4 regions of the Conexibacter sp. JCM 18997 genome follow, and region 1 is predicted to be linked to each of the others. Evidence: riboswitches for the same ligand, from Rfam matches in the RefSeq annotation. Region 1 holds a riboswitch; each other region holds the start of a gene.
What was found. A riboswitch is a leader RNA that binds a small molecule or an ion and turns the genes downstream of it on or off. The one in region 1 is predicted to bind cyclic di-AMP.
Positions count from the first base shown of each region.

Region 2: it holds a riboswitch for cyclic di-AMP, as region 1 does, so the genes downstream of both, ACZ5UI_RS25960 (peptidoglycan-binding domain-containing protein) here and ACZ5UI_RS13660 (hypothetical protein) in region 1, are expected to answer to the same signal.
Region 3: it holds a riboswitch for cyclic di-AMP, as region 1 does, so the genes downstream of both, ACZ5UI_RS06220 (septal ring lytic transglycosylase RlpA family protein) here and ACZ5UI_RS13660 (hypothetical protein) in region 1, are expected to answer to the same signal.
Region 4: it holds a riboswitch for cyclic di-AMP, as region 1 does, so the genes downstream of both, ACZ5UI_RS02095 (hypothetical protein) here and ACZ5UI_RS13660 (hypothetical protein) in region 1, are expected to answer to the same signal.

Region 1 is NZ_AP043885.1:2,685,474-2,688,967, reverse strand. It holds gene ACZ5UI_RS13675 (LLM class flavin-dependent oxidoreductase) at 1-232, opposite strand, end outside; gene ACZ5UI_RS13670 (hypothetical protein) at 232-555, opposite strand; gene ACZ5UI_RS13665 (cell wall-binding repeat-containing protein) at 552-1,778, opposite strand; cyclic di-AMP (ydaO/yuaA leader) riboswitch at 1,851-1,991, shown strand; gene ACZ5UI_RS13660 (hypothetical protein) at 2,050-2,664, shown strand; gene ACZ5UI_RS13655 (PspA/IM30 family protein) at 2,732-3,481, shown strand; gene pspAA (PspA-associated protein PspAA) at 3,478-3,494, shown strand, end outside.
Region 2 is NZ_AP043885.1:5,177,405-5,180,898, reverse strand. It holds gene ACZ5UI_RS25965 (thiol-disulfide oxidoreductase DCC family protein) at 1-71, opposite strand, end outside; gene ACZ5UI_RS25960 (peptidoglycan-binding domain-containing protein) at 182-946, opposite strand; cyclic di-AMP (ydaO/yuaA leader) riboswitch at 1,072-1,235, opposite strand; gene ACZ5UI_RS25955 (ABC transporter ATP-binding protein) at 1,334-3,037, shown strand; gene ACZ5UI_RS25950 (M20/M25/M40 family metallo-hydrolase) at 3,101-3,494, opposite strand, start outside.
Region 3 is NZ_AP043885.1:1,194,066-1,197,559, reverse strand. It holds gene dinB (DNA polymerase IV) at 1-857, opposite strand, end outside; gene ACZ5UI_RS06220 (septal ring lytic transglycosylase RlpA family protein) at 898-1,830, opposite strand; cyclic di-AMP (ydaO/yuaA leader) riboswitch at 1,866-2,022, opposite strand; gene ACZ5UI_RS06215 (amidohydrolase family protein) at 2,105-3,274, opposite strand; gene ACZ5UI_RS06210 (RNA polymerase sigma factor) at 3,285-3,494, opposite strand, start outside.
Region 4 is NZ_AP043885.1:394,602-398,095, reverse strand. It holds gene ACZ5UI_RS02110 (dihydrolipoamide acetyltransferase family protein) at 1-118, shown strand, start outside; gene ACZ5UI_RS02105 (winged helix-turn-helix transcriptional regulator) at 78-473, opposite strand; gene ACZ5UI_RS02100 (carboxymuconolactone decarboxylase family protein) at 498-1,049, opposite strand; gene ACZ5UI_RS02095 (hypothetical protein) at 1,252-1,809, opposite strand; cyclic di-AMP (ydaO/yuaA leader) riboswitch at 1,810-1,960, opposite strand; gene ACZ5UI_RS02090 (TraR/DksA family transcriptional regulator) at 2,147-2,497, opposite strand; gene ACZ5UI_RS02085 (c-type cytochrome) at 2,549-3,034, opposite strand; gene ACZ5UI_RS02080 (DNA polymerase III subunit alpha) at 3,074-3,494, opposite strand, start outside.

The DNA of each region.
Region 1 (3,494 bases):
CGGCCATCGCGGTCGCCGTCGGCTTGCGCGCGGGGATCTGCATCAGGCCGGAGCCCAGCCCGATGCGCGACGTCTTGCCGGCCAGCAGCCCGAGCACGGAGACGGCGTCCTGGCCCCAGGCCTCGGCCACCCACAGCGAGTCCAGGCCCCGCTCGTCGGCCAGGACCGCGAGCTCGACCTGCTCAGCCGGCGTGAACCAGGGCCAGTAGCCCAGGAAGACGCCGAGGCGCACTACGCCGCGGGGGCGGCGGGCGCCGGCGCGGGCAGCTCGCCGGGCACGACGTCCTCGGAGTTGGACTTCAGCGTCCGCTGTCCGGGTTGTGCGTGCGTGCCGCGCTGCTCGCCCGTGTAGCCCAGGCGCACGAGGCGCTGGATCTCGCGCTCGCCCTCGATGCGCGCGGGGTGATCGGCGGGCAGCGGCGCGATCAGCTTGGCGATGCGATTGCGCAGCTGCAGCGCGAAGTGGGGGGTGGACGCGCCCATCAGCTGGCGCACGTCCTCGACCGTGACCTGGTGGGTCGGGTCGACGCGGTCTGGATGCTCGAATTCGCTCATGGGGATTCGTCGTTCACCGGGGAGATCTCGAGGAGGGCGTCGATTCGGGACTGAGCGTCCAAGCTGATCGCCCGCTCATCCCCGATGAGCCAGCCGTGATTGTAGACCCCGCGGACCGGATCGGAGTCGTAGCCCGGCTGGATGTCGAGCAGGTACTGGACCACGTCGTCGGGCAGCGAGCCGTCGTCGGCGGTCAGCAGCAGCGGTCCGTACGAGCCCGCCGAGGACAGCGGCGCGGCCGCGCCGGCGACGGCGGGCTGCGTCGGGTTGGCGAACACCAGGCCGTGGCCCGGATCGGTGACGCCCCAGCCGAACGCGCCGTCGGAGTAGCGCGCGAAGGCGATCGCGGTGCCCTGCGGCGTCTCGCCGTCGATGCGCGTCGTCGTGCCGATCTTGTCGAGCTGGTCGATCACCTTGTCGGAGACCGCCGTGTCGGGACCGAGCACGAAGATGCGCGGGCGCTCGTGCGTCTTGATGGCCGTCGCGGTGGCGGCGGGCAGCTCGTCGCGCGCGGTGAACAGGATGGGATCCCCGGACTTGGCCGCCCAGGCGGCGGCGGGCATCGCGTAGCTCGGCGCGTCGGCGCCGACCACCACGACGGCCTTGCTCGGCTCGCCGCGTGCGGTCGTCGCGATCCGGTCGATGGCCGCGGCCAGCTCGAACGGGTCCTTGCCGTTGACCGCGGTCGTGCGGTTGCCCGTGGCGGGAACGTCGCCCACCTTGATGACCTGCGCGCCGCCGAGCACGCCGGAGCCGGCGGGCGCCAGGCGCTTGAGGGCGTCCTTGGTGGCCTGGGGGAGCTCCTCGCCGTCGGCCAGCAGGATCGGCGCGCGCACCGGTCGCGCGACCAGCGCGGAGGCGGCGACCGCGGCGCGCCAGTCGTCGGCCTGCACCAGCGACACGGCGGGCGGGCGGCTGGTGGGGCCGGTCGACGGCCACACCGCCTGGGCCACGCCGGCGGCGTCGGCGATCGCGTCAGCGCCGCCCACGCGGGTGGTGTTCTTCGTCGCGAAGGCCGGGAAGCCGAGCGCGCTGCCGGCCGCCTCGTCGCCGGCCGCGGCGCCGACCGAGGGCGACGCGGGCGGGCTGGTGGGCGATCCGCCGTCCGGGCTGCCGTCCTTGCCGCACCCCGTGGAGGCGGCGGTGGCGACCACAAGGGTGAGCGCCAACGCGCCACGGAGGTTCAGGAAGCGACCCATCAGGTCGATGACGGTATCGAGCAAGGCCGCGCCAGGATGACGTTCCGCGCGGTACCCATAATCGTGGTGCAACAAACCGTGCGACCTGCTACGGTGCCGCGATCAACGCCGAGTTCTCAGCATGACGCTGGGGACCGGGGGACCCAGGTTGTTTGGGGTGAGTCTCCGAAAGGAGAGGCGCCGGCTCTTTCCGCGCTAACCCGTCAGCTAACCCCGGAGGCATACGAAAGAGGTAGCTGTGCGGGCATTTGCCCTTGTGACGACGATCGTTGCTTCGCTTCTGGCCATCCTGGCCGTGGCGATTCCGGCCTCCGCCGCCCCCAAGGGCACCACCGCAGGCGCAGCAGCGGCTCCTTCGACGGACCCGGCCCCGGCCGACCCGTCGACCACCCCGACCACGGGCACGACGACGCCCACGGTGCCGACCACGCCCACCACCACGGGCGGCGGCGCGACCTTCGGGGTCGATCCCAACCAGACGCCGGACATGCCCGACGCCACGATCCTCGCCGGCAAGGCCTACCCGCCCGTCGACGCGCCGATCGAGGTCAAGGAAGCGATCTGGGCCGCGAACGAGATCGTCGGCAAGCCGTACAAGTACGGCGGCGGCCACGCCCGCGTGAAGGACAGCGGCTACGACTGCTCGGGCACCGTGTCCTACGCGCTGCTGGGCGGCGGCCTGCTGGACGGCACGCCGCTGGACTCCTCGTCCTTCATGAAGTGGGGCGACGCGGGCCTGGGCGACTGGGTGACCGTCTACACCAACCCGGGGCACGCGTTCGTCGTGATCGCCGGGCTGCGCCTCGACACCAGCGCCGCGGGCGACCCGGCCGGCAACTCCGGCCCGCAGTGGCGCCCGGTCCTGCGCAACACCAAGGGCTTCAAGGCCCGCCACCCGGTCGGTTTCTAAGCCTCAGCTTTACGTGCGTCGGTAGGCTGGGCGACCAGCACCCACGACGCGCGGACAGGAGGCAGTGATGCCCGGCACCAGTGGCCGCTTCACGACCATCATCAAGGCGAAGATCAGCAAGATGCTCGACCGGGCCGAAGACCCGGGCGAGACGCTCGATTACAGCTACCAGAAGCAGCTCGAGCTGCTGCAGAACGTCAAGAAGGGCATCGCTGAGGTCGTCACCTCCAAGAAGCGACTGCAGATGCAGGCCGACAAGCTCCAGCAGTCGGTCGTCAAGCTCGACACGCAGGCCCGCCAGGCGCTGTCGGCCGGCAACGAGGAGCTCGCGCGCACCGCGCTCGAGCGCAAGACGCTGGCCCAGAACGAGCTGCAGTCGCTCGACGCCCAGGTCACCGAGCTCGAGGGCGAGCAGCAGAAGCTGATCGCGTCCGAGCAGAAGCTGCGCACGAAGATCGAGTCCTTCCGCACGAAGAAGGAAGTCGTCAAGGCGCAGTACTCCGCCGCCGAGGCGCGGGTGCAGATCTCCGAGGCCGCCACCGGTGTGGGCGAGGAGATGGCCGACGTCGGCCTGGCCATGCAGCGCGCGCTGGACAAGACCGAGGACATGCGCGCACGGGCCAACGCCGTCGAGGAGCTCGAGGCGGCCGGCACGTTCGAGGACCTGACCGCCCTCGGGCCCGGCCAGGACGACATCGACCGCCAGCTGGCGGAGCTGACCAGCGGCACCCAGGTCGATGACGAGCTGGCCAAGATGAAGGCCGAGCTGAGCGGCGGTGCCCCGGCGTCCCCGCAGATCGAAGAGGGCAAGGCGTGATCGTCCGGATCTC
Region 2 (3,494 bases), 2.5 Mb from region 1:
CGGTCCCAGGCCAGCAGGCGGGCGACGCTGAACCGGCAGAAGCCGCAGTCGGCGTCGTAGAGGACGATCACCGCAGCGTCAGGTGGCCCGGGCGCATCGGCGCCCGGGTGGCGCGCAGGACTGCGGTGATCGGGACCCGGCGACGCACCGGGCCCCAACCTACCGAGATGTCGACGCGGGGTTAGAGCCCCGTGGGGTGGCGGACCGTGAAGCCCGAGCTGGAGCGCTTGGCGGTCTGCCAGCGCGACGGCTTGGCGCCCGAGGTGTCGAACCGCAGGCCGGCGACGATCATGTACATGTGGTCGCCGCGGGCGTACAGGGTGACCCACTGGCCGGGCCCGGCGTCGCCCCAGGTCTCGAAGTTGCCCGAGGGCAGCGGCGAGTCGAGCAGGTCGGCGCCGTGGAGCGCGTAGGAGACCGAGCCCGAGCAGTCGTAGCCGGTGTCCTTCCACTTCAGCGTGTGACCGCCGCCGTACTTGTACGGCTTGGAGGCGATCTCGTTGCCGGCGGCGATGATCGCCTGGACCGCGGGCGGGGCGCTGGCCGGCGCCGTGGCGGTGCCGTCGGCGTTGAGGATCGCGGTCTCGCCCGGGATGCCGACCGGCGTCTGGGTGGTCGCGCCGCCCATCGTGGTCGTGGTGGCGGGCGTCGTGGTCGTCGTCGTCGTGCCCGTGGTGGTGGGCGTCGTCGTCGACGTCGGCGTGGCCGCGCCCGTCGTCGGGTCGGTCGCCGCATCGGTCTGGCGCGCGGAGGCGCCGTCGACGGCGGCCTGCTGCAGCGTGGGCGCCTCGGTCGGCTCCAGCCGCCCGTTGGGCGTCAGGCCGGCGGTCTGCTCGAAGCTCAACACGGCCCGCTTGGTGGCCGGGCCGAACTGACCGTCGGGGGTGAGGCTCTCGCCGGTCTGGCGCAACAGCTTCTGCGCCACCTTGACGTCGCTACCCGACATGCCCTGCTTGAGCGTGCGCGCTCCGAACGTGTACGCCGATGCGGTTGCCGGTATAGCGGCCACGGCAGCCGTGGTTAGGAACACGGCTACCGCGGGAAGTCGTATGTCAGGCACTACTGGGATCCCCTATCTCTTTCCAGTGCCTGCGGGGTTAGCTGACGGGCTCGCGCAGAAAGAGCAGCGCTACTCCGGCTCTCGGCCGGTGATTCGCCCCGGGCCGCTATTGGCGGCCAAGTGGTTCCCCCGCTGCCCGTCGGCGGAAACGACGGGCATTCGGCTTTGGTCATTCGACGGCGGGAACTGTAGCGAACCCTCCCGCTGTCTGTTTCCCGTAATAGTTGAGCCGTTCAACTATTAGCTAGACTGCCTCCTGTGAGAATCGCGCGATTGTTCCGCCCCTATCGCGGCCGCCTGTCGGCCGTTCTCGGGCTGATCGTGCTGTCTGCAGGGATTTCGATGGTCTCGCCGTTCCTCCTGCGCGCGATCCTCGACACGGCGCTCCCCGACCGCGACACCACGCTGCTGGCCTGGTTGGTCGGCGGAATGATCGCCATCGCCGTGGTCACCGGCGCGCTCGGCGTCGCGCAGACGTGGTTGTCGACCCAGGTCGGCCAGGCCGTCATGCACGACCTGCGCACCCAGGTCTATCGCCATCTGCAGCGGCTGCCGCTCGCCTTCTTCACGCGCACCCGCACGGGCGAGGTGCAGTCGCGCATCGCCAACGACATCGGCGGCGTGCAGTCGGTCGTCACCTCGACGGCCACCTCGATCGTCTCCAACGTCACCACGGTGCTGGCCACGATCGTGGCGATGTTCCTGCTCGATCCCCTGCTGGCCGGCTTCTCGCTCGTCGTGCTGCCGCTGTTCGTGTGGCTGTCGCGGCGGGTCGGCGCCGAGCGGCGCAAGATCACCCGCCGCCGCCAGGAGTCGATGGCCGACATCTCGACGCTGATCGAGGAGTCGCTGTCGGTCTCGGGCATCCTGCTGGGCAAGACCATGGGCCGCACCGGGGCGCTGGCCGAGCGCTTCGACGGCGAGTCGCGCAACCTGGCCGACCTCGAGGTGCGTTCGCGCATGGCCGGTCGCTGGGTGATGGCGACAATCCAGATCTCGTTCACCGCGATGCCGGCCCTGATCTACCTGTTCGCCGGCCTGTCCCCCGACGCGGTGTCGATCGGCACCGTGGTGGCCTTCACCACGCTGCAGACCCGGCTGCTCTCCCCGATCGGGTCGCTGCTGTCGGTCGGCGTCGACGTGCAGAGCTCGCTGGCGCTGTTCGATCGCATCTTCGAGTACCTCGATCTGCCCGTGGACATCCAGCCGGGCGCGCGCGAGCTGCACGGCCGCGGCGGGCGCGTGAGCTTCGACGACGTGTGGTTCCGCTACGGCGAGGACGCGCCCTGGACCCTGGCCGGCGTGTCGATCGACGTCGACCCCGGGACGACGCTGGCCATCGTGGGCGAGACGGGCGCGGGCAAGACGACGATGGGCTACCTCGTCTCCCGCCTGTACGACGTCGAGCGCGGCTCGGTGGCGATCGACGGCGTCGACGTCCGCGACGCGACGCAGGAGTCGCTGGCCGCCACCGTCGGGCTGGTGTCCCAGGACACGTACCTCTTCCACGCCTCGATCGGCGACAACCTGCGCTTCGCCCGGCCCGAGGCGACCGACGAGGAGCTCGTCGCCGCGGCCAAGGCCGCCCGCATCCACGACCTGATCGCCGGCCTGCCCGACGGCTACGACACCGTGGTCGGCGAGCGCGGCTACCGCTTCAGCGGCGGCGAGAAGCAGCGCATCGCGATCGCCCGCACCGTCCTGCGCAACCCGCCGGTGCTCGTGCTCGACGAGGCCACCTCGGCGCTGGACACCGAGACCGAGCGCTTCGTCCAGGAGGCCCTCGACGATCTCTCCGCCGGCCGCACGACGATCGCCATCGCCCACCGCCTCTCCACCGTCCGCCACGCCGACCAGATCGTCGTGCTCGACGCGGGCGAGATCGTCGAACGCGGGACGCACGAGGAGCTGATGGCGCTGGACCGCCGCTACGCCGCGCTGGTGCACGGCGGGCACGGCGAGCTGCTGGCGTCCTAGCCGGGCGCGGGGCGGCTCCGACGGGCAGCGACGGCACGCGAGCGATCGCGCTCCCCGACGCGGTCAGGCCAGCAGCGCGTCGACCATCGCCAGCGCCACCTGCGCTCGCGACTTCAACGACGCGCGCAGCACGAACTCGTGCGGGGCGTGGGCGCCGCCGCCGCGCGGGCCGAGCCCGTCGACGGTGAGCGGGATCACCGGGGCGAAGTGCGACGCGTCGGACGCGCCGCCCCGGGAGGCGGCGATGATCGGCCGGCCCAGCCGCTCGCCCGCGGAGGCGAGCAGCCCGACGGTGGCGTCGCGCGCGTCCATCGCCGGCCAGATGCGCTCGAACTCGGCGTGCAGCTCGGCGCCGCCGACCTCGGTGGGCAGCGAGGCGAGCACCGCGTGGAAGGCCTCGGTGCGATCGGCGCGCAGGTCGCAGTAGAGCTCGCCGCCGCTGGGCACGACGTTGAAC
Region 3 (3,494 bases), 1.5 Mb from region 1:
CAGTCGTCGAGGCGGACCTTGATGGCGATCGTGCGGCCGGGGCGCTTCAGGCCGCGGCACAGCTTCTCGCTCAGCTCGCCCAGCACCGTCTCGAGCTGCGCGCGGTCTGCGACGTCCTCGGGGAACGTCGTCTCGCGCGACTCCGACACCGCCACACGCGTCAGCGTCAGCGTGGTCGAGCCGTGGAACTGGGCCCGGGCCAGCAGGTCGCGGCCGTGGTTGGTGCCGAAGCGCTGCTGCAGCATCGCCTCGTCGGCGGCGGCCAGCGCGCCCAGCGTCTCGATGCCCAGCTCGCGCAGGCGCTCGACGGTCTTGGGTCCGATGCCCGGCACCAGGCCTGGGCGCGCGGTGGCGAAACGCGCGCAGGCCTGCTCGCGCGACAGCGCCACGAACCCGGCCGGCTTCTCCGCGTCCGAGCAGACCTTGGCCACCAGCTTGTTGGGCCCGATGCCGACCGACGCGGTCAACCCGGTGCGCTCGCGAATCTGCGCGACGACGCGGCGCATCGCCGCGCGCGGACGCTGCAGGTCCGACAGATCCAGATAGGCCTCGTCGAGGCCGACGACCTCGACCCGCTCGATCTGCTCGCGCAGCACGCCCATCACCTGCTTGGAGACGGCGCGGTAGGCCTCGAAGTCGGGCGGGATGAAGATCGCCTGCGGACACAGGCGGCGGGCGCGGGACGCCGGGATGGCGGAACCCACCCCGAACTTGCGCGCCTCGTAGCTGGCGGTGGTGATCACCGCCCGCGGCCCGGTGCCCGAGACGACCACCGGCTGGCCACGCAGCTCCGGGCGGCGCAGCAGCTCGACGGACACGTAGAACGCGTCCATGTCGAGATGGGCGATCGTCGGCACCCGGGAAACGGTACGCCCCGGGGCCGACGAACACACGTTCCTACCGCATCGAGACCTGGACCGTCCCGACCGAGCCGAAGTGCAGCTTGGCGGCGGTCGCGGCGGTCAGGTCGAACTCGCGCGCGCCCACGTAGGGCCCGCGGTCGATGACGCTGGCCTTGACCACGTGCCCGCGGTAGCGCAGCGTGAGCTTCGTGCCGCACGGCAGCGTCTTGTTGGCCACGCCGACGGTGCCCGTGGTCAGCGTTCCGCCACAACCGAGGTTGTTGCCGTACAGGCCGGGGCCGTACCACGAGGCCAGCGCCGAACGGAAGCCGGCCACCTGGCCGATGCGCTTGGTCGTGGTCGCGTTGGCGGCATCGCCGGCGAAGCGCAGGCGCGCGGCCGAGCTCGTCGCCGAGGCCAGGCGCTGGTCCAGGCGGAAGCGGCCCTGGCCGTCGGTGCGGTCGCGATCGACGGTGAACCAGCCGTGCCTGCCCCGGAACTGCAGCGCCACGGTGCGGCCGCTGCCGCCGTTGGCGACCGCGCCGCGCACGAGCGTCTTGCGCCCGGCGGTCACGTTGCGGCGCACGCCATGGGTGACCAGGCGCGCGCCGACGGATACTCGTCGCTGCGCGCTGGCGGGCACCGCAGCAACATCGGCTCCGGCCGCCTGGGCGACGCCGGCCTGCACGACGCGCACGGCGCCCGAGCGGCGCGGGTGGGCCCGCAGCGCGAACGCGCCGCCGGGACCGGTGGTCCCGTCGGTCAGCTTCGTCCACGTGGTGGCGCCGGCGGGCAGGATCTCCAGACGCACGGGCGCGTCGGCCTGGCCCGAGGCCAGGCGGCCCGAGACGACGATCGGCTGTCCGGGACGCAGCGACGCGTCCTTGACCGCGGCCTGGATGGCCGGGCTGCTCAGATCTGATGCGGGCGCGCCCGCGGCGTTGGGAACGACGATGCCGAGCGCCCCGACCGCAACAGCGGCAGGCACGGCGCGCAGCAGGATGTGCGGCCTCAAGGAGGTCCTCCTTCATGACTGCGGGCCTACGAGGTCAGCTGTCGGGCTCGCGCGTCCGCGCTATGTGGGCATCAGCCCACGATTCGCCCCGTGCCGAGAACGGTCTCGACGAGTGGGTCCCCCGCTCGCCATGGATGGGCCACGGCGACTCGGCCTGCTGGAAACAACGCCCCCCAAGGTATCCGTCGAACGCGCGTTCGAAGCACTTGTGTGCCCGACGTCACACCCCGCTGCACGGGCGCTTGCGCTACAGGCGCGTGAGCGGAACGCGCGGCGTGCCGGCCAGCAGCTGAGCGGCGAGCATCGACGAGGCCTCCCCCACCCGGGTGGGCGAGAGCTCGCCGGTGGCGGGCGACGGCGGCAGCTCCTGCGCGGCCTCCAGGAGGACGTCGATCGCCCGCAGCAGCGCCTCCTCGTGATCGTCGTCCATGCCGCCGGTGGGGATCTGACAGGCCAGACGGCCGAGCGCCAGCGCTTCGGTGGCGTCGCCTCCGCGGAAGCGCAGCTGCACCGCGATGGCCGCGTAGGCGACCGCGCGCTCGCCGGCCAGCCAGCGCGGCCCCAACGCACCCTTGCCGGGCGGGCCACCGAGGTCGGCGGACGGCTCGCCGGCCAGCAGGCGCTCGACGTTGCCGCCGGCGATCGCGGCCAGGACGTCCGGCCCGTAGCCCACTTCGATCGCACAGCGCAGGAAGGCCAGGGCGGCGAAGCGGCCCGAGCCGTAGGGCATGTCGGAGGCGAACAGGATCCGGGACGGATCGACGGTCTCGTACAGCGTGAGCAGATCGGAGACCAGCCACCACGAGGTGTCGAAGAAGAGGTTGGAGAGCTCGTTGGCCGCGGGCGCGACGAGCCCGAGGTCGCTGATCCCGGCGTGGGCCAGGATGAACGAGGCGCCCGGGTAGCGCCGGGCCAGCGCGACCAGGTCCTCCCCCAGCGCCGGGATACCGCGACCGGCGTGCACCAGGACGGGCAGGTGCTCGGCGTCGGCCAGCCCGACCAGCGCCTCGACCGACGGGTGCGACATGACGAACGCGTCCGAGCGCGGGTGCAGCTTGAAGCCGCGCGCGCCCAGCGCGAGCGTGCGGCGCGCCTCCGGCAGCGGGTCGCCGGCGTTGGGGTCGATGCGCGCGAACGGCACGAGGCGCCCGCCCGACGCGTCCGCTTCGGCCAACACGCGATCGTTGGCGGGCGGGTAGCCGTCGGGCTCGGCGGTGGTGAAGACGATCGAGCGCTGGACGCCGGCGCGGTCCAGACCGGCCATCAGCTCCTCGGCGCTCGCCGTGACGCCGTCCGGGTCGTTGGAGCCCGTGTGCGTGTGGGCGTCCATCCAGGGCGTGTCGGCCGGCAGGATCGCCCGCGCCGCCTCCAGGTGGCCGACCAGGATGTCGTCGTACGGCGCGCCTGGGATCTGCACCAGCGGGAGCTTACGCGGCCTGCACCTCGGGCCCGGTCTCGGTCAGCGCGCCGCGCATGCGCTCCAGGCCCAGGCGGATGCGGCTCTTGGCCGTCCCCAGCGGCGTACCGGTGCGCCGGGCGATCTCGTCGGCGGTCAGCCCACCCCAGTAGGCGAGCACGAGCGCCTCGCGCTGGGCGCCGGGCAGCTCGCGCAGGGCGCCGCGCACGTCCGCACGCGC
Region 4 (3,494 bases), 2.3 Mb from region 1:
CCACATGATGACGGTGACGATGGCCAGCGACCACCGGATCCTCTACGGCGCCGACGCCGCCCAGTTCCTCGGGCGGGTCAAGGCGCTGCTGGAGAACCCGCTCGCGTTGGCGTTCTAGCGGCGTCGGCTTCGGCGTCGGCCGCGGACGGCTCGTTCAGCCATTCCTGCGCCCAGGCCTGCAGGGCGTTGAGCGACGGGCCCAGCGCCCGGCCCATCCGCGTGAGGTCGTATTCGACGCGCACGGGCGGCCCCGCGTGGACCGTGCGCTCGACGACGCCGCGCGCCTCGAGCTCCTTCATGCGCTCCGAGCAGAGCCGGTCCGACAGGCCCGGAATCGCGTTGACGAGCTCGGAGAACCGCAGCGGCCCGTCGTGGCGTAGGACTTCGATGATGGCCCCCGTCCAACGCCTGCCGATCAGCTCCACCGCCTCGTGGAGGTGCGGGCAGCAGGTGCAATCGGGGTCTTCGGCCATCACGAAGAGCCTACGCCCTCGGGATTACGCGGCCTGCAGCTGCCTGGTCATCTCGCTGGACCCGTCCACCGGGATGTTGCCGGCCACGTTGACCATCGCGGTGAACGTCTCCATCGAGACGTAGGCGATCGCCTCGAGCAGCTGCTCGTGCGTCCAGCCCGACTCGATGGCCTCCTCGTGGAGGTGCATCGGCGGGGTGCCGGGGTTCTCGACCAGCGCGCGCAGGAGCGCGAGCAGCGCCGCCTCCTTGGGCTCCTCGGAGCTGAACTCGCGGGCCCGGGCGATCTCGTCCTGCCCCAGCCCGGCGTTGCGGGCCAGGCGCGTGTGGAGCACGATCCCCGGCTGGGAGTCGTGGTGCTCGGCCACGCCGAGCGAGATGCGCTCGAGCGTCGAGAGCGTCAGCGAGCCGCGGCGCAGCTCGGAACGGAAGCGCGCGTAGCCGCGCAGGGCCGCCGGGGACTCGGCCAGGACGGCGAGGAAGTTCGGGAGCTGGCCGGCGCTGGCCAGGGCGCCGCGCAGCACCGGCAGCGACCCCTCCGGGGCGGTCAGGTCGTCGTGGACGGGGAATCGGCTCATCGCTGTCTTCATGGGGCGGCCCTTCGAGAATGAGGGAGAGGGTCCGGCGCTTCACAAGGTTCAGCACCTTACGATTCGTAAGGATACGCCCCGGCGCGGACGTGCGCAACCGCGATCACACGACGACGACAACCCGCTGCGGTGGCGGGCTTCGGATGGCTTGGTGTGGCGGCCGGTGCGGCCGCGGGATGGACGGCGGCGGTCAGGCGCCGGCGGCGCTGAGCACCGCGACGAGGATCAGCAGCAGGCCCAGGCCGAACGCCCACAGGGCGACGCGGTCGGGGCGGGCGCCGACGCGCTCGCTCGGGCGGCGGGACGGGCGGTGGCGCTGGGCGGTCGTGGCGTAGGGGCGCTCGCGCTCGGCCACCTGGCCGCGGATGACCACCGTGCGGCGGCCGTTGGCGGCGCGCTGCGGCGGCAGGTCCAGCGGGGCCGGGCCGGCGGGAGCGATCTGCATGTGCGCGACGACGTCGGGCTCGACGTCGTAGGACTGCTCGGGCTCGGACGCGACGACCCGCATGGGCCGGCGGGCCATCGCCGCGGCGTCGACCGTGGCGGGGGCGTCGTCGTCGGCGGCGAACGCGTCGCCGGCCTCGTCGTCGCGCTCCAGCGTCAGGACGGACCAGTCGGCCTCCCGCGGGCGGCCGATCGTGCTCAGGATCTCGAGATCTTCCGGCGAGGCCCAATCGGCAGCCTGACGGCGGGGGCGACGGGGCGGCGGGTCGGACCAGGAGTCCTGGGCTCGGGCAGCGTGGGGCATCGCTTCTCTCTTGACGGCTTACGGGGTTAGCTGACGGGCTCGCGCATGAGAGTTTCGCGCTACGCACATTGTGCGATTCGCCCCGGACGGCATCGGGTCCCCCGCTCATCGGCCGGCCTCATTGCCGGGGACGACTCAGCGGAACGTTGGCCATCCTAGCGATTCGGGAAATCCCTGCAACAGCGGTTTTCTTCTGGAAACCTGCACGGAAGATGTCAAGGCCCGCCCGACCCTGATCAGGCCGGACTTTGGGCGAATTTCCTCGTGAGCCCGGGCCTGCCGACCGGATGGTCAGCGCCGCGGTGGTCCGCCGTCAGACACGGCGGACCTCAGGGCACTAGTTGCCGCCGCGCTCCCAGGTGGCCTGCTCGGCGACGGTGCGCTCGGCCCAGGGCACGACCTCCAGCCTCGCGTCGGGGATCGGCTCGCCGCTGATCGTCGACGTGCCGAAGGTGCCGTCGGCCAACCGCTGCTCGGCCCGCTCGATCGCCGCCAGGCGGTCGCGCAGGTCCTCGGCCTGGCCCTCGTCGCGCTCCTTGTCGTACAGGTCGCTGGCCTGGTCGGCGACGTGCTGCTCCAGGTGCGGCTCGTCGTCGGGGCCGGCGTCGGGCGCGCTGGCCGAGGCCAGCAGGCCTTCGATGCGCGCACGCTCGGCCGCCAACAGCTCTTTCGCTCGGGCTTCGTCCATGGTCGATCTCCTCCTGGCGTTCGGGTTCCGACCGCCGCTGAGATCTCCGGGTCAGTGCCCGGCGACCGCCGCAACGTAGTCGGCCACGTCCTGCGCGTCCTCACCGCTGAGCAGGTCGGCCGGCATCTGGCCGATGCCGCGCGCGCGCCCCTTGGCGATCGCGTCGAGCACGAGTGCCTTGGGCGGACGCAGGGTGTCGAGGTCCGGGCCCACGCGACCGACCGCGTTGGAGGCCGACAGCGTGTGGCAGACGGCGCAGTTGGCCGCGAACATCTCGCGTCCGCGCACCTCGGCCGCGGTGAGGTCCACGCCGCCCTTCGCCTCGGCGTTCGACTCCGAGTTGTCGACCATGACAACCGTGGGGATGACGATCGCGCCGAGCACGACGAGGAGCGTGAGGCCAACGCCGAAGGCAAGGCGTCCAGCCCGGGAGCCGCCATCGTCCTCGCGATGCGGCTTGCGGGTCGCGGCCATCGCGACCAGCACGACGCCCGTTCCGATAACGACCCAGAAGATGACAAGTACAGCAATGGCCATGTCCGGGAATCTATCGGGCCGCGCCCCGGATCGGCTTGCTCATCGGCTCCGCCCCCGCGCAAAGCTCTGCACCGGCGGCGCCACCGCCCGGAACGCGCCGCCCGCAGAACCGCCTGCCGCCGCCAACGCCGCCTCGGCTTCCTCCCCCACCGCGACGCCGCTCTCGCGCGCCCCGTCCGCGCCTTCCTGCGGCACCGCGGAGGGCAGATCGTGCACCGAGGCCAGCCGCCCGGTGGGCACCTGCAGCGGCCGCAACCGCCGCACGACGACGTTGATCGCCCCGCCCGCCGACGCGTAGCGCTCCATCCGCCCCTCGGCGATCACCAGCGGCTCGGAGCGCACGGTCAGCCGGTCGCGCTCGTAGACCGGCGGCGGCACGATCAGGTTGACCGTCCCGAACTCGTCCTCCAGCAGCAGGAAGCACACCCCGTTGGCCGTCGCCGGCTTCTGGCGCGCCATC